3 regions of the Exiguobacterium sp. Leaf187 genome follow, and region 3 is predicted to be linked to each of the others. Evidence: a T-box and tRNA genes for the amino acid it is inferred to sense, from the RefSeq annotation. Region 3 holds a T-box; the other regions hold tRNA genes.
The links. The T-box of region 3 lies ahead of ASF99_RS10705 (valine--tRNA ligase). A T-box ahead of a tRNA ligase gene usually reads a tRNA of that ligase, here a tRNA-Val.

Region 1 (10,838 bases), on a different contig from region 3:
ATCTGGTGGAATACTCCCGAGTGCCGTGTGATTCCAGCGTAATAACGCTTCGAAGCCTTTAACGGCTTGTGTCTGAATTTCAATGATTGGTTGATAAGCAAGATATAGGGATTGATCTTCGAGTGCCGTGAAGAGGGAACGTTCGAGTTGGATTTTCCGTGTGAACTGTGTGTCCATCTCGTGTGTTAAGTACTGAATCGTTCCGGTACCAATTGATTTTCCTGCATATAGAGCAGTTTCAGAGCGGCGGTATAAATCTTCCAGTGTTTTTGCTTCCGACGGATAGACGGTGATCCCGAATGTACAAGAAACGATGAGTGAATGACCGTTAATGTAATAAGGACGCTGCAGTGCTTGTTGTAACTTTCGAGCATACTGAAAAAGTAGATTGCTCGACGGTGCAGGTAACAAGACACCAAACAGATCACTCGTCGGATGAAAAGCAAGTACATCTGTCGTATGTTGCAAAAGACGCGTTGCCATTGCTTGAAGAAGTTGATCGCCGACATGTGTTCCAAACGAATCGTTGATGACTTTGAAACGATCGATATCGAACAAAATGAGTGCAACGGGATCATGTGATCCAGCAGAGCGGAATAAGGATTCTCCTTCGCGTAAAAATCCACGTTTATTCAATAAATGCGTCATCTCATGATGATGCACTAAAAAATCAAGTTCTTCTTCAAGCGCAGTTGTTTCCGTGATGTCGTTGCCGATGAACAGGTGCTGAAAACGAACGCCGTTCGCATCATAAATTGGAATCAATGTCGCTTGGAGATGTTTTCGTTCGCCCGTTTGCGAAGTGAGGCTAAGGCGACCAGACCAGGCTTTTCGTTCACGAAGTTGTGCACGAATCTCCGAAACGACGGGACTGGATGGGTCTAAGATGAGCGACCATGGTTGGTTGAGAAGCATCTCAGAACAATATCCTGTCACATCGATGAGTTGATCATTCGCGTACGTGATCGTTCCTCGTGCATCGAAGACAGCGACAGAAGCAATCTGATCGAATGCATAGCGCAAATCCATCAATCCTTGGAAGAGTGGTTTCATGTTCGTTTGTTGCTCAGCTGAAGGGATACAGCAAGCAAAAGCGGCAATAACGGTTCCTGTATCATCAAGTAAAGGAGACAGAAGGAGAGTTGATGTTACAGAAGTGCCCGTCTTATGCAATAAGGAGGCATTCGGTAATTGGACCGATTGACGGCGTTCCAAGAAGGCACGCCAAATCTGATGACTGAATGCCATGTCTTCCTGTTCAAGAAGTGGAACAGTCTGATCCACGACTTCTTGTTGTGTCCAGCCCCACTGGCTTTCGGCTAGTTCATTCCAAGAACGGATGGTCAAATCAGTATTCAGGATGAAAGCGGGTAAAGGGAATTCTTGAATGACGACTTCATAGGAATCAATGGTCGAACGATCCATTACGTGCGCACGCTCCTTTATGATGAAAAGAGATGACGGTTCACTTGTCTTGTCTTTTCCCAATATATTCAATTCTTACGCATCGTAATCCTCTAGGTTATACATTTTTTAGATGAAGATTATACAAGAAAATCTGCTATAATGATTTTGAAAGCGTTTTCTAAAGAGCTATAAGGGGGAATCTCGATGAATCAAACAGAGAAAATCATTCAACAGACAGAACAGTTCGGAGCACATAACTACCATCCACTCCCGATCGTCATTTCAGAAGCAGAGGGTGTCTTCGTAACGGATCCGGAAGGACGTCGTTATATGGATATGTTGAGCGCTTACTCAGCTGTCAACCAAGGGCATCGTCATCCGAAAATCATCGAGGCTCTAAAACGACAGGCGGATAAGATCACGTTGACGTCACGCGCCTTCCACAATGATCAACTGGGCTTTTTCTATGAAAAAGTAGCACAACTGACGGGTAAAGACATGGTATTACCGATGAATACAGGTGCGGAAGCTGTTGAGACAGCAGTAAAAGCAGCACGACGCTGGGCATATGAAGTCAAACAAATCCCAGGTGATGCTGAAATCATCGTTTGTGAAGGAAACTTCCATGGTCGGACGATGACAGCCGTCTCAATGTCAACGGAAGCAGAATACCAACGGGGATTTGGACCGCTTCTTCCTGGAATCAAGACAATTCCATACGGCGATCTTGAGGCATTAAAACAGGCGATCACTGAGAATACAGCGGCATTCATCTTGGAACCAATTCAAGGCGAAGCAGGCATCTTAATTCCTTACGATGGTTTCTTAAAAGATGCGCAAGAAGTTTGTCGTGCGCAGAATGTTCTGCTCGTATCGGATGAGATTCAATCTGGACTAGGCCGTTCTGGCAAATGGTTCGCCTCTGATTGGGACGAAGTGACGCCAGATATGTATATCCTCGGTAAAGCACTGGGTGGTGGTGTATTCCCGATCTCATGTGTGGCTGCGAATAAAGATGTCCTTTCCGTCTTCAATCCAGGATCACACGGCTCGACGTTCGGTGGAAATCCACTCGCTTGTGCCGTCTCGATTGCTTCACTTGAAGTATTAGAAGACGAAAAGTTACCGGAACGTTCACTCGAACTCGGTACGTACTTCATGGAGAAATTAAAACAAATCAACAACCCGATGATTAAAGAAGTACGTGGACGTGGATTATTCATTGGTGTTGAATTAACAGAAGCAGCGCGACCATATTGCGAAGCGTTGAAGGAAAAAGGCTTGCTCTGTAAAGAAACACATGAGACAGTCATTCGTTTTGCACCACCGCTCGTCATCACAAAAGAAGAGTTGGATTGGGCGTTCGAACGGATTGAACAAGTATTAGGTGTTTCCGTCGCCCAGTAAAAAGAATAGCTTTAGATTAAACAACAGTGGACAGGACGTTCACTGTTGTTTTTGTTTAGGTAAGTGTCGGTTTTGATACAGGAAACGTTTGAAAATCAGTGACAAGGGAACAGACAACTATCGCAAAAAAAACTTTTAAATGGGGGTAATGGTTATGTCAAACAACAGTGGTCTCAATAAAAAAGTAGATGGTCTCGTCGATAAAGTAGCGGGTAAAGCAAAAGAAGCGCTTGGGAAAGCAACAGGCGATAAATCGACAGAGCGCGAAGGTAAAAAAGATCAAGTAAAAGGCGAGGCGAAGAAAACAGTCGGTAACGTCCAACAAAATTTTGAAGATACAAATCGCCGCTAAGACCGTTGAAATTAAATAGAAAAACCGGACTGGAGAATGACTCTAGTCCGGTTTTTAGCGTCTGCTATAATGAATTTTTATATCAATAAAAAAAGATAATGAATAATTTGTATAAAGGTCTAGTCATTTAGATGTTTATGTGGAATAATAAAAAACGTAAAAGCGTTTACATTGTTCTGTCATTATCGTTTATTCAAGAAAGGGTGAAAGGTATGTTGCAGTTTCTACAACGTATTGGTAAAGCCTTGATGTTACCAATCGCAGTATTACCGGCTGCCGGAATCGTACTCCGATTAGGTTCAGCGGATATGTTAGATATTCCGTTGATGGTAGCAGCAGGAGGGGCTATTTTTGATAACCTGCCATTAATCTTTGCCATTGGTGTCGCGATTGGTCTATCGATCGATGCGAGCGGGGCAGCGGGTCTTGCCGGGGCCATCGGGTATCTCGTCTTAAAGAATGGCGTCGACTCGATGAACAAGGATTATTCCAGCGCACAGATTCAGGCGAAGTATGATGCGATCGCGGCGATCGTCAATGATTCCTCGACTAAGGTCGACGGAGCGACACTTGGTTCGATCGCGAATCAGGCGACACTCGGTTCGACCGTTAATATGGCGGTATTCGGTGGAATCATCGCGGGTATCGTCGCAGGACTTCTATACAATCGGTTCTATAACATTAAGTTACCGGATTGGTTGGCGTTCTTCGGAGGTCGTCGTTTCGTTCCAATCATTACATCAGCGGTCATGCTCGTACTTGCTTTCATCTTTGGTTATGTCTGGCCGTTTATTGAGCAAGGCATCAACGGTGCTGGTGAATGGATGGTTGGTCTTGGTGCAGGAGGCGCTGCTCTGTTTGGATTCTTTAACCGTCTCTTGATTCCTGTCGGCTTACACCACGTCTTAAATAATATTTTCTGGTTCGTCTTCGGTTCATATGAAAAAGCAGATGGTACGGTCGCGAACGGTGACATCGCGCGCTTCTTCGCTGGAGATCCGACAGCTGGGATTTATCAAGCGGGCTTCTTCCCAATCATGATGTTCGCCTTACCGGCTGCAGCTTTTGCGATCGTCATGGCTGCGCGTAAAGAAAATCGAAAAGCAGTTGCTGGAGCGATGATTGGTCTTGGATTGACGTCCTTCTTGACAGGGATCACGGAACCAATCGAGTTCTCGTTCATGTTCTTATCACCTGTTTTATATGTCATTCATGCGGTTTTAACAGGTCTATCGATGGCCATCGTCAACTTACTCGGTATTTTACATGGCTTCTCCTTCTCGGCTGGTTTCATTGATTATGCCTTGAACTTCGGTATTGCCACAAAACCATTGCTTCTCATCCCGGTTGGTCTCGCGTTCGCGGTCGTCTACTACTTCCTGTTCTACTTCATGATCACGAAATTTGATCTGAAGACACCAGGTCGTGAAGATGAATCGCTCGTCACAGACACGGGAGTCGTTTTGACAGATTCAGACGATAAATATGAGCAACAAGCAGCACGCATCTTTGCGGGACTAAAAGGAACAGAAAATGTCACGTCGATTGACAATTGTGCGACACGTTTACGTCTTCAAGTCAAAGATCCAAACATCATTGACGAAGCAGCGATTAAAGCGGCTGGAGCAAAAGGTGTCATGAAGATGGGGGCAACTAGCGTTCAAATCATCATTGGTACGGACGTCGAATTCGTTGCGGATGCGATGAAACGACAGAAGTAAAGAAAACGACCTTTCCTGAGCTCAGGAAAGGTCGTTTTGCTGTACGTTCGCAACAGATGCTGTTTTGCTTGAGCGATAAATTGGATAAAAGATTCCGATCAAGATGATGACGATCCCGATCCATTGGGAACTCATCAGATGTTCTCCTAAAATTAAGACGGAACAGATGACTGCTGTCGGTAGTTCAGCCGCTCCAAGTAAAGAAACGCTGGCTGGGGAGAGATGAGGCGCGCCAGCAGCAAATAAGAGCGGTGGTAAAATCAATGCGAACAGACCGAGCGGAATCGCGTATAACAGAAGTCCATTTTCGAAGTTCGCAGAGGACAAGAACGTTGTCGGTGGATACATCGTCATGACGAAAGCAAGACCACCTGTCATCATGTAAAAACTTTTCTTGATGACGGGTAAATGATTGGCGATGCGTCCGCTGGCGAGTAAGAAAATCGAGAAGCTGACAGCCGCTCCAAGACCGAATAATGTTCCACGCAGGTCGAGTGGACTCGAGTAAGCGGCACTCGCAAGAATGGCTCCACCAATCAATAGAATCGCAGACAAGAAGTGTGCGCGAGATGGTAAGCGTCTGAATGCGAGCGCATCGATGATGACTCCGATCCAAGTAAATTGGAATAAGAGAATAATCGCAACGGATGCGGATACGGTTTGAAGACTTTGATAGTACAGATAACCAGTTGTACCACTTGAGATACCGATCAGCATGAGAAGACCAGCTGTTTTGAGATCGAGACGAAGATTTTTCGTAAATAAGGCAAGTCCGAAAATCATCAGCCAGCCGAAGAAAAATTGACTACCTGAAACGGCTGCTGAGTTAAATCCAGCGGCATAAGCGAGTTTGACGATCGTTGAGAGGACACCATAACTGATAGCGCCAATCAGAACGAATAAGGTTGCTTTTGAACGATGCATGAATAAATTCCCTCCATTTTTAATAAAAACCACACAAAAAAGGTTGCAACGGGGCCTTGTCCAGGTTTTTTGGACAGGGTTTGGTTGCAACCTGTGTGATTTATTGAGTTGATGTGTCGAGCAAACGATACAGCCGGGTTTTCGTTTGATTATACTGAACGGTCAGCGTATTCCACTTCTTTAATGACGCGGTAGCTTTCCGTGTTAAACGATTTAAATCCGCTGTTGACTCATCAATCTTAACGAAATCCGGTTTTTTCGTCAAGCGTGAAAGCACTTTCTTTTCGGCGTCCATCGCTTGTCGATACGTTTTCGAGAACGTTTGAAACGTCTGCTGGCGTTCCTTGATGATTGTCACTAAGGCAGTTCCTTCTGTTTTTGCTTTACCATCAAGTTGGTTGACAGCATCCTGCAATTCTTCAAGATCAAGTTCAGCGTACGTTTCTTTACGTAACGTTTCTTCTTGTTTCAATAAAGCAAGCCGTTCGTCATTTAAGGCTTCTAATTCCTCTCGTTCATTTTGAGAGCGTTTGATTTCTTCAGCACCTGCATCAAGAACGGCTTGATACGTATTAACTGAAATTTCGTCCTTACGAGCACGTTGATCAGCTAGCGTGAATGCTTTCTCTTCACCTTTGACTTGTTGCTCTAGCTGTTCATGAAGAGAGGTTGGTGAATCGTTGGAACAGGCAGCGAGTCCAAAGCTCGACAGGAACAGTACTGCTACGAATGTTTTTTTCATCTGGATAGTAACTCCTTATAAATTCGAGTGTTGCGCGAAGTTGTACGGAATATGGAAATCTTCATCATAAATCGCGAATTGATAGCCTTTTTTCTGAAGTCCGGCAACAATGGCTGGAAGTGCTTTGATGGCTTGTGGTTGTTCATGTAAGAGAATGATTTCAAACGGACGCTCTGCTCGCCGAATGACTGTATTCGCGACTTCTTTTGCACTATCTTTGTAATACCAGTCCATTGAATCGATCGACCAGTCCCACACACGGAAGTCTGCTGAATGAATGGCAGATGCCATTTTTTTTGTGATGCCTGGATCAGAGCCATAAGGTGGTCGTGTCAAATGTGGTGTTAGCTTCGTCAACTCATGGATTTTCTTCTGAACACTTTGCATCTCTGAGACATACTTTCCTTTTTCGTACAATGTATCGTAATCGTGTGTTTCCCCGTGTAATCCGATATAGTGTCCAGCTTTAGCAGCAGCTTTGACTTCTTGTGGAAAAGCATCTACTTGTGTTCCGAGATAAAAGAAAGTGGCACGAGTCTGAAGTTGATCCAATGTTCGAAGTAAGTCCGGTGTTAATGCGGATGGACCATCCTCGAATGTTAAATAAGCGACTTTTTTCGTCACACCATTCCATTTTTCCACGCGTGCTTTTTCCATATTGACGACAGGCACTTCAATAATGGATTTACCTGTCGTAATGGAATGTTGTTCAGGAGTAAAAACATATCGGAAAGCGACATATCCCCCAACTCCGAGAAAGACCAGTGTGAGAAGTAAGAAAAACCGAGGGAAAAACTTTCTTTTTTTTGTACGCGGTCGTGGACCGAGTTCGCTAGCGTGGCTTGAGGTAAATGGATCCATCGTTGTCTGTCGCTCCTTTTGTCAAAAATATCATATACAGATAATGTAACATTCTGACTGTTTCTTTTGTAACAAACAGATGACAAAAAGATGACGGAAAATCGATTTTTCTAAAAAATATTGATTTATTTAGAAAGAGTTTAAAAGAAATAAAAAAACAACCACTAAGTAAGTGATTGTTTCATGTATTATTTAGTGTTCTGTTACAGCACACTCATCGCATTCCGTTTGATAGGATTCACATTGTTCATCCATCTCTTTTCCGCAATGGGCACACGTCTTGACGGGAAGCTCACGATAGAATGCAGCAGATGCTTCTTGGTAAAGGGGTTGTTCCATGTGTTTTTCCTCCTTCAAAGTAAACGCAATGATCTTTTTTCTTGATTTTATTGTATTAGTACAGAAGTTGAATGTCAACTATTGTTTTATAACAGTAGATTCGTTTGAAGTATTGATAGAGGACAATGAAAATAAGACATGCTACGATATCTAAGTAATCTGATAATGATAAGGGGGATTTACACATGACACAGGCAACACTTGATACAATGCGTGTCTTAACAGAAAGACGTTCCGTTCGTCATTACGACGAAACGTTCAAGCTTTCAAAACAGGAAGTAGAAGAACTATTAGAATGGACGACAGCCGCGCCGAGTGCTTGGAATTTGCAACACTGGCATTTCACGGTCTTTCATTCGGAAGAAGCGAAGCAGCAGCTTGCATCGATCGCATACAATCAGCCGGCTATCACTTCGGCTTCAGCAGTCATTGCGATCTTAGGTGATGTTCAAGCTAATCGAAACTACAATCCAGTGTACGGTCCAGCAGTGGAAGCAGGTGGCATGACAGAGGATCTGTTTGATTCGATCAAGGCACAGGTAGAAGGCGCTTATCAAAGTGAGGCGTATGGACGCGACGCGGCTATGTCGAATGCGAGCCTTGCTGCGATGCAATTGATGCTTGCGGCAGAAGCGCGTGGATTATCAACACTCGCAATGGGTGGATTTGATCATCAACGTTTTGCGGAAACGTTCATCACCGAGTCACGGTATGTACCAGTCATGCTGATTGCTGTCGGAAAAGCGGTTGAAGATGCGAAAAAACGTCCGGCACTACGTTTACCGATTGATCGAGTATCAACCTTCCTGTAAGTCATTCAAAATGGGGGAAGCGGGGTGGATTCCCCCATTTTAAATTTTTTTATTTTTTTTCAGAAAAAGACTTGTCAGCCTTTTAGTTTCTTGATATATTAATACATGTCCTAGCAAGTACATAACGTACTGCAAACATGATTCTGTAGCTCAGCTGGGAGAGCGCTACCTTGACAGGGTAGAGGTCGCTGGTTCGAGCCCAGTCAGAATCATACCGAAAGCCCGCTTCTCCTTTAAAGGAAAAGCGGGCTTTTTTTTATTATTTCTTTATCTCATCCTCTGTGACCCATTTATGATTTTTCACCATCTCTCCACCGTCCGTTGGTTCATAGTTCACCATATAAACCGTCGTTTCTTTTACTTCGTCAATCGTCGCTTTAGCTCCATCCATACCCTTCATATGATCCGCTTTGACAGTCGCTTCATCACCAACTTGCAGTGGCTTAGTTGGAACGGGATCGAGTTCTTCCTGAATGACCCATTTATGATTTTTCACTATCTTTCCACCAGTAGTCGGTTTGTAACTAATCGCATAGACGACGGTATCATAAGCTCCCGCAATCGTTGCTTTAGCTCCGTTCATTCCATCCATATGATTCGTCGTCAACGTGACGTTGCTTCCTTTCGGATAGGTCGGATCACTGGCTTCCTTTAGACCAGACGGTATCTTTCCATCACTCGAATGCATCATATCTCCATGAGACATGTCGTGTGAGTCGCTATTGCTTCCTTCGTCATTTGAAGCGGATCCGCATGCACCGAGCCAAAGCGTAGAACTAAGAGCCAGTGCGGTTAACGTCAATGATTTTTTCATAATAAAACCCTCCTGAATTCACTAGTCTTTTTTACTATACCCAGCGTATGTGCAAATCGTGTGCAGATGAGGTGACAGTTTTGTTTGTCTGCGTCGATCGCGTTTTTTTTAGCTATACTAAAAGTGGAGAGGAAAAGGAGGAATCGTCATGCGTCGTATTTCATACTCGGTCGGAGGGATCGTGCTTGCGGCATTTTTAATTTGTGGCAGTGTGTTGTTTGGGACGTTGTATTATCAGTTGTCTCAAACACGAACGCAGGAAGTAGTGGACGGTTTACTGAACCGAGGAAATACCCATCGTGATGTCCTTGTCGATTCCTATGACCAAACGACGATGCGCCATGTCAGCATGATGGAAGCAGATTCATCGTTTACTGTAGTGATCACTGATGCAGATGGAAAACGACTCGAAGCGTCACGACCTTTGTCGAATGAGATGAAAAGTGTGCTAGAGCATACGGATTTCGATTACCGTCAACAAGGAAAAATCGTGACGATGCGTGACTTTTTAATGACGGACAGTCCCATCACCATCGACGGGAAACATCAGGGTCATGTCTTCATGTTCGCTTCTAAAGCAATCGTGGATCACGTACTTAATCCGTTGAAACAGCAGTTTTTCCAAGTGGGTCTGCTCGCACTTTTATTAGCAGGTGCGGCAAGCATTTGGACGACCCGACTCATCTCTCGTCCGCTGGTTCAAATGGAAAAAGCGACGGCACGTCTATTAGATGGGGAAGATGGAGCGTTGCCGATTGATCGACAAGACGAACTGGGACAATTGGCGCGTTCGATTCAGCAATTAAAACAAGATCTCGATTTTTTGAATCGGGAACGATCCGAATTTTTAGCAAGCGTATCTCATGAACTACGAACACCATTGACATATATAAAGGGATACGCGGACATTCTCGAACGTCAAACGTTGACGCCGGATGAGCAACAACGCTACGTTACGATCATTCGAGAAGAAAGTCAGCAAATGAATGAATGGATTGAGCAATTATTTTGGTTAGCACGCATTGATGCGAATGCTTTTATGATGGAACGAAAACCTGTCGATGTCGAAGACTTGATTCATCAAGTGATACGATTGATGCGCCTGGACATCGAACAAGAAAATGTTTCGTTCGAGATAGAAGGTGAGCGAATAGAAGTGATGGGTGACGCTCAGCAGCTCCGCCAGATGATCGTGAATATCGTTGAAAATGCACGGCGACATACGACGTCGGGAAAAATTATCGTTCGTTATGGTGTCAACGCAGTAGGGGCTTTCATTCAAATCGAAGATACAGGAGAAGGGATCGCTGCAGAATCTTTACCTCATGTAACGAAACGGCTCTACCGAACGGAAGCATCTCGTTCTCGAAAACATGGAGGAACTGGAATCGGACTCTCCATCGTTGAAGCAATTGCTCAGACACATGGAGCAGAATTGAACATCAAGAGTCAGCTTGGA
Region 2 (10,838 bases), on a different contig from region 3:
CCATCCCGTAATGGGAGCATGTTGGATAAAATCGACATGTGGCTGGCTTCATGGGAGAGATGACTTTCTGATAAAAACGAATTCCTCCCATTAAGACACGTTTCATAACGTCCCTTCTTTCCTCTTTTTTTCTAGTGTAACGCATCTGTCCATCATTTTCAGATGTTCTGCCTTATACTAAAAGCAGATTTAAAAGAAGGATGTGTTGAGATGAAGGCATTAACTTTCCACGAATTTGGAGGTTCTGATGTATTACGCTTCGAAGACGTACCAACGCCAACAATCACTGAACAGGAAGTTCTGATTGAAATGAAAGCGATCGGTCTGAATTTTGCAGACATCTATCGCCGAAAAGGAAACTATCATTTAGAAGGTCAGCCTCCCTATATTTTAGGGTATGAAGGAGCTGGAATCATCACAGCGGTCGGTGCAGGCGTTTCAACATTCCATGTAGGTCAACGAGTTGCTTTTGCGGACGTTCCGCTTGCGAACGCTGAGTACGTCGCAGCACCCGTTGATAAATTGATTCCGCTTCCTGATGGTATCTCATACGAAACAGCAGCTTCTGTCTTATTACAAGGGTTAACAGCGCATTATTTAACTCGAGATAGCTATCATGTCCAACCGGGGGATACCGTCTTAGTTCATGCCGCTGCCGGTGGCGTTGGGCAGTTGTTGACACAGCTCATTCGGTTGCTTGGGGCAACTCCGATTGGATTAACGTCTTCTCCTGAGAAAGCACGGATTGCTAAAACTGCTGGCTGTGAATCTGTCTATTTATATTCAGAGAACTGGGTCGAGCACGTACTCGCACAAACTTCTGGTAAAGGGGTCGATGTCGTTTATGAGTCTATCGGTTCTACCTTAATGGATAGTTTCCATGTCACAAAAGTCCATGGAACAGTTGTCTTCTACGGTATGGCAGGCGGTGATCCTGCACCTGTTGATCCCCGCTTTTTGATGGATACGTCCAAAACATTGACGGGTGGTGATCTTTGGAACGTATTAACATCTTCTGAAGAACGCATCCGTAGATCCGGTGAATTATTTGATTGGATTCTATCTAATCATCTCACCCTGTCTTCGCCTACAACATTCAGATTATCTGATGGCAAAGCGGCACATGACTTTTTGGAAAGCCGACGCAGCACAGGAAAACTACTTTTGCTCCCTTAACTCGCTTTTTTCGAGACGACTCCCTGCGAGTCGTCTTTTTTATGTGAAATCAAGATTATCGATTGCTTTTTTTTAATGAAGAGAGTAAAGTAAACCTCATCAAAACCTAAAACTCAAATTAGTTTTGAGTTTTAGAAAGGGGATTTGTATTTATGTTTCGCTCAGAATGGAAGAAATTGAAGAGTCCGATGATGATCGTCGTCATTCTCGCCCTCATCCTCGTACCGTTTCTCTACAACTCCATCTTCTTATCTGCATTCTGGGACCCATACGGTCGTACAGAAGATATTAAGGTTGCTATCGTCAACGAAGACAAAGCAACGAAGTTTAAAGGAGAAAAAGTCGACATCGGGGATCAGTTCGTCGACAAACTCAAAAAAAATGATGATTTTGATTGGCAGTTCTTGTCTCAGGACAAAGCCGAAAAAGAACTACGCGACGGAAAAGTCTACATGACGGTTGTCATCCCGAAGAATTTCTCTAAAAATGCAACGACACTACTCGATGATCATCCAAAAAAGATTGAGTTGGAATATTACTTGAACCCAGCCAAAAACTACTCGGGCACACAAATTTCGAGTACGGCTGCCAAACAATTAAACGAAAAGATCCGTAAATCCGTGACAAAACAATACAGTAGTGCGATCTTCGGTGCGTTAAAGAAAATTGCAAACGGTATGGAAAAGGCATCGGACGGTTCTTCTAAACTAGAAGATGGCAACCACAAAACAGCGGATGGTGCTAAAACACTGGCTACGAACCTCGGAAAACTTGCGGATGGCAGTCTGACACTATCTGAAAAGCTCGGGGAAGCAAATCAAGGTTCAAAAAAACTCAGTGACGGTGTCACGACACTCGACGAAAAAACTGCTCTCTTCGCTCAAAAAACGGGTGAGTTGTCTTCTGGGTTGAACACGCTAGACGAAAATGGTGGTAAGTTGCAAGCCGGTGCCGCGCAACTAGAAGACGGAGCAACAAAACTCAGCGGTGGCTCGACACAAGTCCGTCAAGGGGCAGAGCAACTGGCTGCGGGTACGGCTCAGCTCAACGAAAAAATTCCTCAGTTGACGGACGGATTAAATCAACTGGACGAGAAAGCTCAGGCAGCTAATGCATTATTAAATCAATTGAATCAAGATGCTGCACAATCTAAACAAGATCTACGTGCGCGTCGAGAAGCGCTTGAAGCAAATGCCGCTCAACTAAAACAAGTTATTTCCGCTTCTGATCAATTATCAGATGAGGAGAAACAAACGTTACTTGGAACAATTGGAACGTTAGAAGAAAATATTAAAAGCCTCGCTGCGCAAGAAGGGGCAATCGATCAAAGTCTTGCTCAAGCAACCGAAGCGACGAAAAAAATCGGTCAACTTGCTGCTGGCGGTAAGCAAGTCGAGTCCGCCGTATCGCAACTGAACGCAGGTCAAGTAAAACTCGTCGACGGTGCGAAGCAAGTCGAATCTGGCGCACAACAATTAGCAAGCGGACAAAAGACATTCAATGAAAAACTCGGTCAATATACTGCAGGCGTGCATAAAGCGGCAACAGGCGGTACACAACTGGCTGACGGAGCTAATCAACTTTCAGATGGCACACACCAACTCCAAACAGGAGCTAGCGCGTTAACTAACGGGTTAGGTCAATTGGCATCTGGTTCAACTACGATTACAGACGGTATCGGTAAAACGACCGATGGGGCTTCAAAAATCGCGGATGCCAATATGAAACTTGAAGATGGGGCTAAAACGTTGAAGGACGAGCTTAGCAAAGGAGCTAAAGACGCCACTGTCAAGCCAACGAAAGAGCGGGACAATATGCTCGCAGAACCTGTCGTCTTAAAAGAACATGACTATTCGACGGTCAACAACTACGGTTCTGGTTTATCAGCTTACATCCTTAGTATCGCCTTATTCGCAGGTGCCTTGATGTTCTCGTCTGTCTACCAGATTCGTCCAGAACATGGTGAGAGTCTGACATGGCGCTTCCTTGTCGGTAAATTATCACTCATCTTACCGATCGGCGCATTACAAGGTGTCGCAGCGGCTACGGCCATCGTCTATGTTCTCGATTCTGATGTCGCGAGCGTTCCTGCACTCTACGGATTCGCCGCCTTAACAGGTATGACGTTCATCACGATTCTGTTCACGCTCGCGATGCTACTCGGTCGCGTCGGACAATTCCTTGCCTTCCTACTACTTCTGCTTCAAATCGGTGGTAGTGGCGGTACGTTCCCAGTCGAGATGACGCCAAGCTTCTTCCAAGCGATTCACGCCTTCTTACCAATGACGTATTCAGTCGGTGGATTCCGTGAAGCCCTTGGACTTGGTGTGACAGACACCCTCATCTCAAACAGTCAAGTCCTCGCGACCATCCTAGTCGTCGCGTTGCTCATCAGCTTCGTTGGAGGGCTCGGAGCCAAGCGGATTTTACTCTCAACGAAAGTGAGACGAAAACAACATGACACAGTCTGATAAAGAAATACTGATACTAGACTCAGCGATGGCTTGCTTTTCTGAACTCGGTTATAAAGGTACGACGATCGAGCGTGTCGCTCGACGCGCTCATGTCGGGAAACCGACCGTCTACCAACTGTTTGAAAGTAAACTCAATTTGTTCGAATCGCTCGTAACCCGTGTGCTGCAAGAGATGAAAGAAGAAGCAGAACGCGCTTACGTCGAACATGCGACGGTAGAAGAAAATAAGCAAGCAATGATCGATGCTATCGTCTATCATCAGCAACAACATTTGTTCATTCTTCAAATCATCGAAGAAACACGTAATCTTAAATTACAAGAAATGCAAGAATTACGGACACGTATTGAACGACATGTCGTCGAATATCTTAAAACGCTCCTTGAGACTCGCCTTGGACAAGATGATCGTGACGTACCAGTCGATGTCACAGCCTTTCTGATTTTCCGGACGTATATCGCATTGATTGCCGAATGGCCATCGATTGCGCATCCACTTGAGCTCGATACGATTCGTCGTGCCATGCTACGTATTTTATGAATCAAAAAACCGCCGGTCAGTGGATCGGCGGTTTTTCATATTCTCGATTCTTTTCTAAATTCCGTGCCGTTTGACTAGAAGTAACTGTTTTTTCATCCTTCAGTGTGCCAAACAACCAATCTCCCACCGGATTTGACACACCAAACCAGTAGTGTTCATTTTTGAAATGATGTAATAGATGCGTTCTTTTCATCCATTTTCCAAAGCGTGTTCTCGGTTTCAACGGAACGTGTGCCACGTAATGTTTCCATTCATACACAAGCAGCATGACGATCAATCCACTCGCGGCTGCCGCTGTCGAAACGACAGATTGCGTCAGAAAATAGGTCAGAGCAGCAAAGAAACCAAGATTCGGCAAGGAATACCAGACCGGTAAAAACAACAGATGCAGTTCATTCGGATGCGCATGATGATCGTAATGAAGTCGTTTCAACAATTTTCGTCCAAGCACATTTTTAGGCGGTGGTAAATGAAACAAAAAACGATGCGTCAAGTATTCACTGAAGCTAAATACGATCAGTCCAAGACAAAAGAATAATATAGTCGTCCAATGAAACGGCTGAGCAAGGACATAACTACTAACCGCAATCAGTAATACGAGCATGATCAAAATATCCGGAAACAGAAAAAAACGACGATAGATATTTAACATAGGTGCCTTCCCCTTTCTCTTTCGTTACAGCATATAATCGTACGTTCATCGATTCGTCACGTTTTTTACTTCAAGTCGTGTAATCATTCTCGCTCCCTCCCTTATACTAAATAGAGAATGGAGTGATGATCACTTTGAGTTTATCGACCGGAATCATCTTCGTGTTACTCGCCTATACACTCATGTCGCTTTACGACATGTGGCAGGTATACCGGATAACGAGCAAACTTTGGATGTTTGTATTATTTCTTGCAACATTAATCAGTCTCATCGTTGCCTTTTTTGTGGCCCCTGTCCTTGCGCTATTCTTTTACTGGTCACGCCATCCATTGAAACGAAACATCGGTATCGTGTTACTGATTGTCGTTTGTCTTATCTTAATCATGACAAAATTGTCGTCTTGATTGAATTCCTTCATGAATGTCTCATGAAGGTTTTTTCATGTCCTACTACCGAAGAAGAGTCGGCGCATCAACTCACGTTCCGGCATCTCCGTCGTTTTGAGAACGTCTAAAAATGGTCGATCATCATATGAAAGCTTCAGGATTTCTGAACGGACTTGGCCCTTCTCCCAATCGATGATTGCTACTGGAGCAATAGCTGTTTCCTGACATCCAAGTGCACCTGGATTAATAAAGAGCGTTTGCTCTGTCTCGACTTGTTGCGCTGGATGATGGTGACCGAAACCAATGATCCGCGCCTCACTTCCAGCAAACAGGACGGATAAGTTTTCTTTCGTTCCATCCACCGCTTGCTTTAACGGCTCTTCACCAATCTTCTTCGTCTGGTCGGCATAAGCATAGTGCGTCAGGTGCATCGTTTGCTCCTGATGCATGATATTTAAGACACGCGGTAAACGTTCCAAATACTTTTGATTTTCTTGCGTCAACGTATCCGCAATCCATTGATGGTGCTCTTTAGCATGGCGGTAACTATCGGGATAGTTCTCCCCATGGATTAAAGCAAGGACACATTCATCATGATTCCCAGAAATCGTTTGAATATCTGGTCGTTGCTTCAATAGATCAATGACTTCATTATGCTCTGGTCCAATGCCGACAAGATCACCGAGACAATAGACGGCATCGATCTCTGGTTGTTGATCAAGATAGGACAATACTGCACGTAATGCTGATGCATTACCATGAATATCTGTAAAAAGCATCACTTTCATGTAAACGCCTCCATTGTTGGTACATTAGGATTTCCCGATGATACCGTGAATTCCTGTCAGATTTCAGGAAAAAATAAATTGTCAGAAAATATTGATTATTAATCAAGAGCATGTTAGGCTTAGAAAAATTCACAGAGAGGGGCACGATCGAATGATTCCGACGCAACAGCCATTTAACCAAGTCGGCCGACTGATTATTCTATGCATGAGGGACTGAAAACTTTTCCGATGATGAAACGGAAATGATTTTTGGGCCCTTCTTTCGATGCATCGAATGAGGCGCCCGCACAGAATGAGTGGCGCCTATCCCAAAAACGGATAGGCTTTTTTCATGGCAAAAAATAGAGATAGATAGAGAGAGGATGACAACGTTGAAAGAATATGCGATGGATCGAATGGTAAAAGTATCAGCTGGAATGGCAAATGCCGTTCTTGTAACACTCGGTGTCGGACTCCTGATTGAGACACTCGGAAATCTTCTACATATCCAAATGCTACTGACGATTGGTGGTGTCGCAAAAGTACTACTCGCCCCTGCACTTGGTGCCGGTATTGCCTTTCAGCTCGGAGGAAATACACTTGTTCTGTTCAGCGCGATGATCGCAGCGACGATCGGTGGTGCCGCTCTTCAATCAACTGCTTCTGGACTCGTTCTTGTACCCGGTCAGCCGATCAGTGCGTTACTCGCAGCTGCCGTCGCTGTATACGTCGGAAAACGTATGACTGGAAAAACGAAATTTGACATGATGGTCATCCCGATGAGTGCTGTCCTTGCTGGCGGCGTGACTGGAATCGGTGCTGCTGCCGTCACGACACCACTCCTTACAAAATTCAGTGCCATGATCACAGCATCCGTTGAATCATCTCCAATCGCAACTTCTCTTGTCATCGCACTCATCTTTAGTGTCTTATTGATGTCTCCTGCTTCGTCCGCTGCACTCGCTATCGCTTTGCAACTTGATCCTGTAGCAAGTGCCGCTGCGCTGATTGGCTGTTCCGCTCAATTCGTCGGCTTCACGTTGATGGCATACCGTCAGACGGATCCAGGTGGTTTGATTGCTTCATTCTTTGTAACACCTAAAGTACAATTCCCGAATATCGTTAAAAATCCTCGTCTGGTCGTTGCACCGTTTCTCGCAGCGATGATTTCAGCTCCTGTCGCGACGCTTCTTCTCTCTTTGAAAGTACCGTACGAACTCGCAGGACTTGGATTAAATTCGATGATTGCCCCACTCAATATTTTCGTCAACCAAGGTCCTCAGGCGTTCCTCGTCTTCTTCTTGACTGGTGTCGTTCTACCTGGTGTCTTGACGCTCGTCTTCTATCGATTGACGACTGTCGCAGGGTGGACGAAGCGCGGCGATCTTCATCTTGAAATTCAATAAAACAATTTTACTTCCCTTCCAACTATTCCTGATTGATTTCGGGAATAGTTTTTTAACGCAAAAAAAAATCGTCCCTTCGAAAAGGAACGATTTCGGTATGATTCTGACTGGGCTCGAACCAGCGACCTCTACCCTGTCAAGGTAGCGCTCTCCCAGCTGAGCTACAGAATCATGCTGTGTTGTTACTGGGTATATTTTTATTATAGCAGCATATCGAAAAGTGTAAAGCCTTTTTCACAAAAAAAATTATCTTTTTCCAAAAAGATCTTTTTAAATAAAAACAGTTTTAAAGTTGCGGGTTCTATGAGTGTCCTCTACTATGTAAATAAGCACATACAAAAAGAAAGGAGCGTTCATATGAACTTTTTAACCCGATTTAGTTTGAAGAACTCGGTTGCTGTCTTCATCATTGCAATCCTATTGATTTTAGGAGGCGTGTATTCCTTCTCACAATTAAAAGTTGATCAGTTCCCGGAAATCGAGTTTCCTCAGATTTCAATCGAAGCGGTTTACCCTGGTGCATCACCTGACGATGTCGATAAACAAGTCGTCTCAAAGCTTGAAACTTCCCTTAAAGGAATTGAAGGGGCTACCAAGCTAACAAGTTCTTCTTATGAAAGTATCGGTATCTTAAACATCGAATTCCCGTTCGATACCGATATGGATAAGGTCGAACAACAAATCGATGCTGCCATCCAAGATGCGAATCTACCGGAGGAAGCAACGACGAAATTAAATCGTCTGTCCTTTGGATCGTTCCCGATCTATAATATCTCCTTCTTTAGCAAGGATGGTAAAGACATCGAAAAAATCCTTAAGGAAGACATCGAGCCTGAACTTAATAAGATTCCAGGCATCAACAGCGTGTCGGTTGGTGGCTATAAGGATGATCTCGTTCAAATCACCGTCGATAAGGAGAAAGCGACGGAAGCGGGTCTCTCGCTCTCAAGCATCAAGGAACAAATCAATGGAAAGTATGTCTCGTTCCCATCTGGTCAGCTACCAGAAAACGATTCGAAAATTCCGATTCGTGTTGAGGAAAAACTAGAAAATCTAGATAAACTAAAAAATCTACAATTAACACCTGCTACAGGTGCAGCTAGTTCATCAAGTAACGGTCAAACAGGTGGTTCATCTGCTGGCGGTCCACCACAAGGTGCAACGCAAGGACCACCAAGTACAACAGGTGGTGCAGCTGCAGATCAGGCGTCTGAACCTGTAGAGCCGATTCGCCTAGAGGATATCGCAAAAATCGAAGCCGTCTCACAACAAAGTGAAAAAACACGTTACGATTTAAAAGATTCCTTATCGATGGCAATCACGAAAAAACAAGATGCCAATACGGTCGAAATCGCAGATGAAGTCACGAAGATCCTCAATAAATATGACGACCAAGTCGACTATACGATTGGGATTGATTCAGCGAAGGATATCGAGGAGTCCGTTGCGACACTCGTCAAAGAAGGATTACTTGGTGCCCTCTTCGCATCACTCGCTGTACTCTTATTCTTGCGGAACATCCGCGCGACGATCATCGCCATCGTCTCGATTCCATTGTCATTACTCATCGCCGCTATCTTCTTGAACTGGCAAGATATCTCCCTGAACATCATGACACTTGGTGGGATGGCTGTTGCAGTCGGTCGTGTCGTCGATGATAGTATCGTTGTCATCGAGAACATCTTCCGGCGCGTCCGAAAATCCGAATCCGGTATGACGGATGAGATCATCGAACAATCGACAAAAGAGATTCTAAAAGCAATCACGTCATCAACGCTGACGACCGTCGTCGTCTTCCTGCCGATTGGATTTGTCGGTGGGATTACTGGTAAGTTCTTCTTACCGTTCGCTTTGACGATTATTTTCTCATTACTTGCTTCACTACTCGTTGCGATCACGATCGTACCGATTCTCGCGAAATTTGCCTTCAAGAAGGTACCAGCAGAAGAAAAAGAAGGCGCTCTCCAACGTTGGTATGGAAAGCTGATTGAAAAATCACTCTCGCACAAGGCGATCATCTTGGTCGTATCGTTCGTCCTTCTCGGTGGTTCCCTAGCGATCGTACCGCGTCTCGGATTTACGTTCATTCCGAACGAGGCATCGAAAACCTTGACGGCATCGCTCGAACTTCCGGCTGCCACATCACTTGAAAAAACAAGTGACGTCTCGTTTGAGATGGAAAAAATGTTTGATAAAGAAAAAGCCATTGCTGACGTGACGACTTCTGTCGGAGCACGTGACTTCACGACAGGCTTACGTCTCGATAATAAAGCAAGTTACTTCTTGAATCTAAAAGACGGTGTAAACGTCGAGAAAACGATCAAGTCACTTGAGACACAGATGGAAGACATCGCTCAAGATGAAAACGTCGATGTCAAAATCAGTGTGGCTGAACTATCGACAGGTGGTCCTCCGTCGAATAACAACGTCGATGTCGACTTATTCTCGAACGACCTCGAAGCCCTTCAAGAGGCGGCAAAACTCGTCGAGGATAACATGTCGAAAAATAATGATTTGAAATATGTCACGAACAACTTCAGCGAAAAACAAAAGCAGTATCTCGTAGAAATCGATCCTGAGAAAGCAAGTGATCGCGGACTATCTGGTTTCCAAATTCTCGGTACCGTCAACGATCAAACGAAGCCAGTCACGGTCGGAACGCTCAATCTCGACAATAAGGATCAAGACGTACAATTATCTTATGAAGAAGGACTCGTCTCGAAAGAAGATCTCGAAGATGTCCAACTCTTCTCAGCAAACGGTCCTGTCGCTTTAAAAGATGTTGCGAATGTCAATGAAGTCGAGACCTTCACATCGATTCAGAAACTCGACGGAAAAGTATATGCTCGCGTATCTGGACAAGTCAAAGGAGACGACGTTCAAAACGTTTCGAACGCTGTAAAAGCTGACGTCGAAAAAATCGATTTACCAGACGGTGTCTCACTGACAAGTGGTGGCGGAAATGACGATACGGTCGAAATCTTCCAATCACTCGGAATTGCGATCGTCGTTGCAATCGGACTTGTTTACCTGACAATGTTGATCACATTCGGAAAAGCTCGGATTCCGTTCATCATCTTGTCCTCTCTGATTTTTGTTCCGATTGGTTCACTCGTCACGCTCTTCCTTGCGAATGAACCATTGTCTGTTAGTGTCATGATCGGCTTCTTGATGTTGATCGGAATCGTCACCACGAACGCAATCGTTCTCGTCGACCGCATTGGTCAAAACGTCGGACGTGGTATGCCGATCCGCGAATCATTGATTGAAGCTGGTAAAACGCGATTACGCCCAATCCTAATGACCGCATTTGCAACAATCATGGCATTGGTGCCTCTCGCATTAACCACTTCTTCAGGAACATTGATCTCAAAAGGTCTTGCCTTGACGGTCATCGGTGGATTAACGACTTCTACGTTGTTAACACTTATCATCGTTC
Region 3 (10,838 bases):
TCTCGAATGGTTCTTCTCATTGCCGTGGAATGAAGCAACCGATGATTTCTTGAACGTCTCAGCTGCTTCGGAACAGCTTGAAAAGGACCATTACGGTCTAGAGAAGGTCAAAGAACGAATCCTTGAGTATCTTGCCGTTCGTCAATTGACCGACTCATTGCGTGGACCGATTCTTTGTCTTTCTGGTCCTCCAGGAGTCGGGAAAACGTCGCTTGCCCGTTCGATTGCTACAGCACTTGAGCGGAAGTTCGTCCGTGTCTCACTTGGTGGCGTGCGCGACGAAGCGGAAATCCGTGGACATCGCCGGACGTATATCGGTGCGATGCCAGGACGGATCATTCGCGGTTTAAAACAAGCAGGAACGAACAACCCGGTCTTCCTGCTCGATGAGATCGATAAGATGTCAAATGACTTCCGTGGTGATCCGTCGTCCGCGATGCTCGAAGTTCTTGATCCAGAACAAAACAACAGCTTCTCCGATCACTATATCGAAGAACCGTTCGATTTATCGAATGTCCTGTTCATCGCGACAGCGAACGATGTCTCGAACATCCCCGGACCGTTGCTTGACCGGATGGAACTGATTCAAATCGGTGGCTATACGGAACAAGAGAAGACGGAGATCGCTGTTCGTCATCTCTTATCGAAGCAACTGGCTGAACACGGTCTGAAAAAGAGTCAATTGACGGTCAAAGCAGACGCGCTAGAAGAAGTCGTCCGTCGTTATACGCGAGAAGCCGGTGTTCGGAATCTCGAACGTGTCCTCGGCTCACTTTGCCGGAAAGCAGCGAAACAAATCGCGATGGGGGAGAAGAAACGGGTGACGGTGACGAAGCGTAATCTGGACGATTTCCTAGGCAAACCGATTTACCGCTATGGTCAAGGCGAGCTCGAAGATATGATTGGCGCGGTGACTGGTTTAGCGTATACTGCTTTTGGGGGCGATACGTTGACGATCGAAGTCAGCCTTGCTCCGGGTAAAGGGAAATTGCAGTTAACCGGGAAACTCGGTGATGTCATGCAAGAGTCGGCTCAGACCGCCTACAGCTTCGTCCGAGCGAATGCGACGTCGCTTGGCATCGAACCGAACTTCTACGAAACGCAAGACATCCACATCCACGTTCCTGAGGGTGCCGTACCAAAAGATGGTCCATCTGCTGGGATCACACTCGCGACAGCATTGATTTCCGCTTTAACAAAACGTCCGGTTCGCCGAGACGTCGGAATGACGGGTGAAATCACGTTGCGTGGACGTGTCTTACCAATCGGTGGACTAAAGGAGAAGTCACTCGCAGCACACCGTGCGGGCTTGACGACCGTTCTGCTGCCGCAAGACAATACGCGGGACATCGATGATATCCCGGAAAGCGTCCGCGCAGGAATGGAATTCATTCCGGTCGCGACGATGGAGCAAGTGCTCGAACATGCATTAAAAGGAGAGTAACATGAAAATTTATAAAGCTGATTTTATTACGAGTGGCGTCAATCCGGAACATTATCCGGAGCCATTGTTGCCAGAAGTGGCACTCGCAGGGCGATCGAACGTCGGAAAGTCCTCTTTCATCAATAAACTGGTCCAGCGTAAAGCACTCGCGCGGACATCTTCGAAACCAGGTAAAACGCAAACCTTGAACTTCTTCAACATCAATGATGAAGTCATGTTCGTCGATGTACCGGGTTACGGATATGCGAAAGTTTCGAAGACGGAGCGTGAAGCGTGGGGCAAGATGATGGAGAAGTACTTCACACAACGTGAAATCCTTAAAGGTGTCGTACAGCTCGTTGACATCCGACACGATCCGTCTGCGGATGATGTGACGATGTATGATTTCTTGAAGTATTACGATCTACCGGTCATCGTCGTTGCGACAAAACTCGATAAAATCAAGAAGAGTCAACGTGATAAACATATCGCGGCGATTAAACGTAAGTTGCAATTTGATGGTCAAGATACATTGATTCCTTTCTCGTCCGAGACAGGAGAGGGCGTCGATGCAGCGTGGGAAGCGATTTATCGCTTATTGTAAAGATTAAAGCCTACGAAATCTGCAGGATTTCGTAGGCTTTTTTACTTTCTATACATAAAAAGTGCTTTGTGAAAAATCTATTATTTCGTAATATAGTGTGTAAGAATAGCTATAATGACTATGTAATAAATGGGAGTGTGAATGGTTTGGATTTGCTTCGAAACAAATGGTTTAAGGCATTAATCTGGGTATTAGTGATTTTTCTCGTTATCTGGGTCGGTACAAAGATCTCATTTTTATTCCAGCCGATTAAAGTCATGCTGGCATTGATCTTCCCGCCGCTGATCATTGCGGGGATTTTCTATTATTTCACGCTCGGTATCGTAGATGCATTGCAAAAACGCGTCAAGAAACGTGGTCTTGCCGTGTTGATCGTCTTGCTTGGTTTCATCACGGTTCTGACGATTGCTGTCGCTTCGATCGGACCAATCTTAGTCGAGCAGGTGACGGATTTTGCGACAAGCATTCCGACGCTCGTCATCGAATTGCGCGATCAGACGTTAAACTTACGCGATCAATTGATGGACAATCGTTTCATCTCGACATGGGTTCACGAGAATACGGACTTGTTTGACAAGTGGACGAATGAAGCGACGTCGTATATCGGTACAGTCTTTAAGTCTGTCTCGACGTCTGTCGGAACGATTTTAGGTGTCATCTCTTCGACCGTCTTAATCATTGTCTTAGTGCCGTTCATCTTAGTTTATATGTTGCTTGACGGCTATAAGTTTCCGGATTCCGTCGTGAAGCTGTTGCCGAAAAGCTATGAAACAGAAACGCGTAAAATCTTGCACGATATGCATGTGACAGTGAAGCATTATGTCAATGGACAGGTTATCGTCTCAATCTGTGTCGGTCTCATGTCATTGATTGGCTTCTTCATCTCAGATATTCAATATGCGTTACTGCTTGCCTTATTCTGTACGGTCACGAACATCATTCCGTATCTTGGACCTTACATCGGTGCTGTACCGGCGGTCATCGTCGGGTTCATCGATGATCCGATCAAAGCCGTCTATGCGATCATCACGATCGTCGTCGCGCAGCAAATTGAGTCGAACTTGATTTCTCCTTATGTCCAAGGAAAAACACTCAAGGTTCATCCGCTGACGATCATCATCGTCTTGCTCGTTGCTGGGAAAATCGGTGGAATCATTGGTGTCATCCTAGCAGTTCCGACCTATGCGGTCACAAAAGTCGTCATTCAAAATATCGCTCGGATCTATCGTTTACGTCAGCAACGTCTCGACGTACCGGACGTGACGGTATCACCTGAATCCTTGAAGTAAAGTGTAACCCTCTGACCTTTTTAGGAGCAGAGGGTTTGTGATTTTCATGAGAGAGGGATAAGGTAGAAGAAGAGAAAAAATGAAGAAGATTTCACAACTTCGACTCATTTTAGTTTATAAATTGATTGGAATCTTTTTTATAATGGTTATAATGTAGGATAGAGAACGAAAAGATAGATCGGAACGAAATCTTTGGACGTAAGGGGTAGAGCGCATGCATATCGTAGTGGTCGGCTTGAATAACAAAACAGCGCCTGTATCAATACGCGAACAAGTCTCATTTGGGGAGCATGAGATGAAGGGAGCGGTCGTCGCATTGCGCGATGAAAAAAGTATTTTTGAAAGTGTCATCGTCTCGACATGTAATCGGACGGAACTGTACGTCGTGACGGATCAGCCACATACAGGACGGTATTATACGAAACGTTTCCTTGCAAACTGGTTCGGTTTGACGATGGAGGAACTGGAGCCGTATCTCTTCATTCATGAAGGGTTCGATGCGATGAAGCATCTGTTCCGCGTGACAAGTGGGCTTGATTCGATGATCGTCGGTGAAACGCAGATTCTTGGTCAAGTGAAGACAAGCTTCTTCATGGCGCAAAAGCTTGAAACGACAGGAACGGTCTTCAATAAACTTTTCAAAGAAGCGGTCACGCTCGCCAAACGGGCTCACGCAGAAACTGGAATCGGTGAAAATGCCGTTTCTGTCAGTGCTGCTGCTGTCACGCTTGCCGAACAGTTACTCGGATCGCTTGAAGATAAATCAATCGTCGTCATCGGTGCGGGAGAAACCGGCGAATTGACGACGCTTAACCTATATGAAGCAGGGGCACGTGATATCACGGTCTTTAACCGGACGTTAGCTAAAGCAGAAGAGGTCGCGAATCGGTTCGAAGGATCGGCACATTCGATTAACGAGATGCAGTGCGGTTTGCTTCGGGCAGACATCGTCATCTCTTCAACGGGTGCCAAACGTGCCATCATCAAACGCGAAGACATCGCGGCAGCACAGCTGTTCCGGCACGATCGTCCATTCCTGTTGATCGATATCGCCGTACCACGCGACATCGAACCGACCGTCGGTGACTTGCCAGGTGTTCATTTGTATGATGTCGATGATCTGACATCGATCGTCCAACAAAATATGGCGGAACGAATGAAGGAAGCGGCGAAGATCGAACAACGGATTGAAGCGGCAATCGCTGAGTTCGAAGGTTGGATGACGACACTTGGTGTCGTACCGATCATCACGGAATTACGAGACCAGGCGTTACGCATTCAACAAGAAACGATGCAAAGCTTGGAACGGAAATTACCGGAGATGTCGAAACGTGAAAAAACCGTCATTGGCAAACACATGAAATCAATCATCAACCAGTTGTTGCGTGAACCGTTATCTTATATTAAAGATGCGGCAGCGAAGCCAGATGCCGATGAACGGATTGCGCAGTTCATGGATACGTTTGCATTAAACGAAGACTTGTTCGAAGGGCTCGAAGATGACGTCATGACATCAGAAGAGACGGCACCTTCCGCAAAAGCTGTGAACCGGTGAACAAAGCACGATTTGTGTTACAATAGAAAATGCATGGGGCGGACTTGTGCCGCCCCTTTATCATTGTACAGGGGGATTTTAGCATGCGAAAAATCATTGTTGGATCGCGAAGCTCGAAGCTAGCGATGACACAGACGAAATGGGTCATTGACCAGTTGAAACAAGCCGGCGCGCCGTATGAATTCGAAATCAAGAACATCATCACAAAAGGGGACCGCATTTTGGATGTGACGCTCTCGAAAGTCGGCGGTAAAGGATTATTCGTAAAAGAGATCGAGCAACAGATGATTGACGAAGAAATCGATTTTGCCGTTCACAGCATGAAGGATCTACCTTCTGAATTACCGGATGGTCTCATCATCGGTGCCACACCAGCACGTGTCGATGCGCGTGATGCCTTGATCACGAAAACAGGCGAAGGTCTTGCTTCCTTGCCAGAAGGTGCAGTTGTCGGCACGAGTAGCTTACGTCGTGGGTCGCAATTGCTAAAACTCCGCCCTGATTTAAAAATCGAATCGATTCGCGGAAACATCGACACACGACTCGATAAATTAAAGAATGGTCCGTTTGACGGAATTTTGCTCGCAGCAGCTGGTCTACAACGGATGGGTTGGTCTGAAGACGTCGTCTCGGAATATCTCTCGACAGATGACATGATTCCAGCCGTCGGTCAAGGAATCCTCGGTATCGAATGTCGCGAACATGACCAAGAAGTACGTGACCTTCTGCACCTGATCCATGATCAGATGACGGAAAAAGTAGCTTACGCCGAGCGCGCTTTCTTAGCAGCGATCGAAGGTAGCTGTCACGTTCCGGTCGGTGGATTCGCAACGATCAACGAAGACATGTCAACGACACTCGTCGGATTCATTGGATCCGTCGATGGAGAGCAAATCCTACTCGAGCGCGAATCAGGTCTTGACCCGATGCAACTCGGTCAAGATGTTGCCGAACGTCTGCTTGCTTCGGGCGGTCGTGAGATTCTCGCGACACTTCCGGATGACTTGTAAGCAGGTACTCTTCACGGGCAGCCGACCACCGACGACCGAGCAGATGGCGCGACTGCGCGCCGTCGCGATCGAGTCAGTGCATTATCCTGTCATTGAAACGCGACCGGTTTCGTTTAAGTTACCGAAGGGAATGGATTGGCTCATCGTGACGAGTCCGAATGGTGTCCACCGGATTGCTGATGCGTTGCCTGAATTAGCAGAAACGCGTATCGCGGTCGTCGGACGAAAGACGGCAGACGCACTTGCGAAGTACGGTCGAACAGCAGACTTCTGTCCGTCGACCTTTACAGGAGACGCACTCGTCGCAGAACTCGGACCACACTTGTCTGACGGCGATCATATCGTCTTTGCACGAGGGAACCGATCGCGGCAAGCACCGGTCGATCAGTTACGAAACCTGAATCGATATACGGTCGAAGATATCATCACGTATGAAACCGTCACCCGTCGGCTACCTGAAGCACTTGTCAGAACTGCCGCCTATATTGGACTGCAGAGTCCTTCCGCTGTCGAAGCGATTGCGCCGTTAGCCCCACAGACGACGTTCATCGTCATTGGGACGATTACGGAGCAAGCAGCAAAAGCAGCCGGACTTCAACCGATCCATGTCGCCCGTGAATTCACGGTGGACGGCATGATTGATCGTATCATTGAGGAGGAATCAGCATGAACACATTAGAATACGCACGTCACCGTCGTTTACGTCATACCGCATCACTCCGGTCACTCGTCCGCGAGAATCAGTTGCATAAATCAGATTTGATTTATCCGATTTTTGTCGCTGAAGGCGAAGACATTAAACGCGAAGTCAGTTCGATGCCTGGCGTCTTCAACTTATCACTCGATCATCTGACGGCTGAGATTGAAGAAGTCGTCGCACTCGGAATCGAATCTGTCATTTTATTCGGTGTCCCGCACGACCACTTGAAAGACGAGCAAGGATCAGGTGCGTTTCACGATCACGGGATCGTTCAAGAAGCGACACGTCTCGTCAAGAAGGTTGCCCCGCAGCTAACGGTCATCGCCGACACATGCTTATGTGAATATACGTCGACAGGTCATTGTGGAATCGTCGCCGACGGTACGGTCGATAATGATGCGTCATTACCGCTTCACGTCAAGACAGCAATCTCACAAGCCCGAGCAGGTGCCGACGTCATCGCGCCATCATCGATGATGGACGGATTCGTCGCAGCGATTCGTCAAGGATTAGACGAGAACGGCTTCAGCCACATTCCGGTCATGAGCTACGGTGTTAAATATGCGTCTGCTTATTACGGTCCATTCCGTGATGCAGCGAACTCGGCACCGGGAGAAGGCGACCGGAAAGGTTATCAAATGGACCCGGCAAACCGTCGCGAAGCGTTCCGCGAAGCAACAGCGGACGTCGATCAAGGAGCTGACTTCATGATCGTTAAACCTGCACTTGCGTTCATGGATATCATTCGCGATGTGCGCGAGCGAATCGATCTACCAATTGTCGCATATAACGTATCGGGTGAGTATGCAATGGTCAAAGCCGCTGCCTTGAACGGCTGGATCGATGAAGAACGAATCGTCCTTGAGACGATGCTTGGCTTTAAACGAGCAGGCGCTGATTTAATCATCACCTATTTCGCAAAAGACATTTGTCGTTACCTGGAGGGGTCGAAATGAGCTTAATTAACCAGAACTCAAAATCAAAAGAAGCATTCGAGCGGGCACTCCCGCTCATGCCGGGTGGTGTCAACAGTCCGGTCCGTGCTTATAAATCGGTCGGGATGACACCGATTTTCGCAGATCATGCGAAAGGATCGAAGCTCTATGATATCGACGGAAAAGAATATATCGATTATGTCTTGTCATGGGGACCAATGATTCTCGGTCATGCCGATCCAATCGTCACGTCAGCAATTCAAGAACAAGCAACGCGTGGCTGGAGCTACGGGACACCAACGGAAATCGAATCAGCGATGGCGGAAGTCGTCATCAGTCGTGTGCCGTCGGTCGAAGTCGTCCGGATGGTCAACTCAGGGACTGAAGCGACGATGGCTGCCCTTCGTCTCGCACGTGGCTACACAGGTCGGACGAAAATCTTGAAGTTCGAAGGCTGTTACCATGGTCACGGTGACTCGCTCTTGATCAAAGCAGGTTCAGGTGTCGCGACACTCGGATTACCAGATTCACCAGGCGTTCCGGCGCAAATCGCGAGCATGACGCTGACAGTTCCGTACAATGATTTGGACGCTGTCCGGATCGCGTTCGAAAAACATGGCGACGATATCGCCGGTGTCATCGTCGAACCGGCTGCTGGGAACATGGGCTTCGTGCCACCAGAACCAGGATTCCTCGAAGGCTTACGGGAAATCACGTCAGAAAACGGCGCTTTACTGATCTTTGACGAAGTCATGACCGGTTTCCGTGTCGGATTCCACTGTGCCCAAGGACATTTCGGTGTCACACCGGATATCACGTGTCTCGGTAAAGTCATCGGCGGCGGAATGCCAGTTGGTGCTTACGGTGGACGTCGTGACATCATGGAGCAGATCGCACCACAAGGTCCAATCTATCAAGCAGGTACGTTATCCGGGAACCCACTCGCGATGGCAGCAGGTCTAGCGACATTGACACAATTGAAACCAGAACACTATGCAGAGTTCGACCGGAAAGCGAGCCGTTTGTCAGAAGGCTACCTGAACGCTGCGGCGAAGTATAACATTCCGTTGACGACGAACCGTGCAGGCGCGATGTTCGGTGTCTTCTTCACGGATGAGCGCGTCACGAACTTCGAAAAAGCGAAAACATCGAATCTTGAGATGTTCCGTTCGTATTATCAAAAGATGGCGGCGCGTGGTGTCTTCTTACCACCGTCACAATTCGAAGGTCTCTTCCTGTCAATCGCCCACACGGACGAAGACATCGAGCGGACGATCGAAGCCGTCGAATTGACGTTCCAAGAACTCCAAGTTGAATTTGGTCGTTAAGCAGTTCTTGACGATTGCTTGAACTCTCGGCTAAAATAAGTAAAGAAGAAAATGGCAACAGCGATGACGGGAAGAGTAGTCCTGTATTCGTACCGGTGTAGAGAACACATCCTTGGCTGAAAGATGTGACGGGCGAACAGGAGGAAGGTCACCCCACGAGCTGGTATCGTGAGTCTTACGAGCGATATCCGTCCTCCACACGTTACGTGGCTCGAGGGCATCCGATTGTGGATGAACTAAGGTGGTACCGCGGAAAAAAGCAACGGCTTTCTTTCGTCCTTAGCATAGGACGAGAGAAGCCGTTTTTATTATGGACAAAAAGGGAGCGATCAGGATGCAGGAATTATCAATGCCAACGAAGTATGATCCGCAGGCAACGGAAGAAAAATGGTACGACTTTTGGGTGAAAGGTGACTATTTCAAAGCCGATCAGGATCCAGAAAAAGAGCCGTACACGATCGTCATTCCACCACCGAACGTCACAGGTAAATTGCACCTTGGTCACGCGTGGGACACAACGTTACAAGACATGCTGACACGGATGAAGCGGATGCAAGGATTCGACGTTCTTTACCTACCAGGAATGGACCATGCCGGTATCGCGACGCAAGCAAAAGTCGAACAAAAACTGCGGGCAGAAGGACAATCACGTCTTGAAATGGGTCGCGAGAAATTCCTCGAGCAATCATGGGCATGGAAAGAAGAATACGCGTCAACGATCCGTGCACAATGGGCAAAACTTGGTCTCGGACTCGATTATTCGCGTGAACGCTTCACGCTTGACGAAGGATTGTCAGAAGCGGTTCAAGAAGTCTTCGTGAAACTTTACGAAAAAGGCTTAATCTACCGCGGCGAATACATCGTTAACTGGGACCCAGCGACGAAAACAGCGATCTCGGATATCGAAGTCATCTACAAGGATATCGAAGGTGCGTTCTATCACTTCAGCTATCCACTAACGGACGGTTCAGGTCACGTTGAACTAGCGACGACACGTCCTGAGACGATGCTCGGTGATACAGCGATCGCCGTGAACCCGAAGGATGAGCGTTATGCTCACCTCGTCGGAAAAACAATCACGTTACCAATCGTTGGTCGCGAGATTCCGATTGTTGCCGATGACTATGTCGACATGGAGTTCGGTACAGGTGTCGTTAAGATCACACCAGCGCACGACCCGAACGACTTCGAAGTCGGTAACCGTCACGAGTTACCACGTGTCCTCGTCATGAATGAAGATGGAACGATGAACGAGAACGCAGGGAAATACGAAGGTATGGATCGCTTCGAATGCCGGAAACAAATCGTTGAAGATTTAAAAGCAGAAGGTGTTCTAATCAAAATCGAACCACACTTGCACTCTGTCGGTCACTCGGAGCGTTCAGACGCGATCGTTGAGCCGTATCTTTCACTCCAATGGTTCGTCAAAATGGAACCACTCGCGCAAAAAGCACTCGAGGAACAACAAGGACCAGACAAGGTCAACTTCGTTCCACAACGCTTTGAGAACACGTATGTGCGCTGGATGGAAAACATCCGTGACTGGTGTGTCAGCCGTCAACTCTGGTGGGGACACCGGATTCCGGCTTGGTACCATAAAGAAACAGGCGAAGTATACGTTGGCAAGGAAGTACCAGCCGATATCGAGAACTGGGAGCAAGACAACGATGTTCTTGATACGTGGTTCTCTTCAGCGCTTTGGCCGTTCTCAACGATGGGATGGCCGAACACGGACGCAGCGGATTATCAAAAATACTTCCCGACATCGACACTCGTTACGGGTTATGACATCATCGCTTTCTGGGTATCACGGATGATCTTCCAATCGTATGAATTTACAGGACAACGTCCATTCCAAGACGTCTTGATCCACGGATTGATTCGTGATTCGGAAGGACGCAAGATGTCGAAATCACTCGGGAACGGAATCGACCCGATGGATGTCATCGAGAAGTATGGTGCCGATTCTCTTCGTTGGTTCTTAACGACAGGAT

Region 1: it has a tRNA-Val gene. The T-box ahead of ASF99_RS10705 (valine--tRNA ligase) is inferred to sense a tRNA for this amino acid. The anticodon was not compared.
Region 2: it has a tRNA-Val gene. The T-box ahead of ASF99_RS10705 (valine--tRNA ligase) is inferred to sense a tRNA for this amino acid. The anticodon was not compared.

What each region holds. Positions count from the first base shown of each region.
Region 1 is NZ_LMPR01000004.1:65,396-76,233, forward strand. Features, by position in the region: gene ASF99_RS01210 (EAL domain-containing protein) at 1-1,425, opposite strand, end outside; gene ASF99_RS01215 (ornithine--oxo-acid transaminase) at 1,612-2,814, shown strand; gene ASF99_RS01220 (CsbD family protein) at 2,969-3,166, shown strand; gene nagE (N-acetylglucosamine-specific PTS transporter subunit IIBC) at 3,379-4,887, shown strand; gene ASF99_RS01230 (EamA family transporter) at 4,909-5,811, opposite strand; gene ASF99_RS01235 (YkyA family protein) at 5,912-6,553, opposite strand; gene ASF99_RS01240 (polysaccharide deacetylase family protein) at 6,569-7,195, opposite strand; gene yhfH (protein YhfH) at 7,607-7,753, opposite strand; gene ASF99_RS01245 (nitroreductase family protein) at 7,939-8,565, shown strand; tRNA gene ASF99_RS01250 (tRNA-Val) at 8,705-8,777, shown strand; gene ASF99_RS01255 (YdhK family protein) at 8,825-9,379, opposite strand; gene ASF99_RS01260 (HAMP domain-containing sensor histidine kinase) at 9,528-10,838, shown strand, end outside.
Region 2 is NZ_LMPR01000004.1:81,325-92,162, reverse strand. Features, by position in the region: gene yidD (membrane protein insertion efficiency factor YidD) at 1-106, opposite strand, end outside; gene ASF99_RS01335 (quinone oxidoreductase family protein) at 211-1,176, shown strand; gene ASF99_RS01330 (YhgE/Pip domain-containing protein) at 1,329-3,647, shown strand; gene ASF99_RS01325 (TetR/AcrR family transcriptional regulator) at 3,634-4,188, shown strand; gene ASF99_RS01320 (sterol desaturase family protein) at 4,205-4,840, opposite strand; gene ASF99_RS01315 (hypothetical protein) at 4,966-5,244, shown strand; gene ASF99_RS01310 (metallophosphoesterase family protein) at 5,280-6,014, opposite strand; gene ASF99_RS01305 (PTS transporter subunit IIC) at 6,377-7,399, shown strand; tRNA gene ASF99_RS01300 (tRNA-Val) at 7,498-7,570, opposite strand; gene ASF99_RS01295 (efflux RND transporter permease subunit) at 7,757-10,838, shown strand, end outside.
Region 3 is NZ_LMPR01000009.1:1,234,349-1,245,186, reverse strand. Features, by position in the region: gene lon (endopeptidase La) at 1-1,444, shown strand, start outside; gene yihA (ribosome biogenesis GTP-binding protein YihA/YsxC) at 1,446-2,027, shown strand; gene ASF99_RS10735 (AI-2E family transporter) at 2,174-3,316, shown strand; gene hemA (glutamyl-tRNA reductase) at 3,531-4,871, shown strand; gene hemC (hydroxymethylbilane synthase) at 4,955-5,881, shown strand; gene ASF99_RS10720 (uroporphyrinogen-III synthase) at 5,871-6,551, shown strand; gene hemB (porphobilinogen synthase) at 6,548-7,537, shown strand; gene hemL (glutamate-1-semialdehyde 2,1-aminomutase) at 7,534-8,844, shown strand; T-box leader at 8,899-9,128, shown strand; gene ASF99_RS10705 (valine--tRNA ligase) at 9,179-10,838, shown strand, end outside.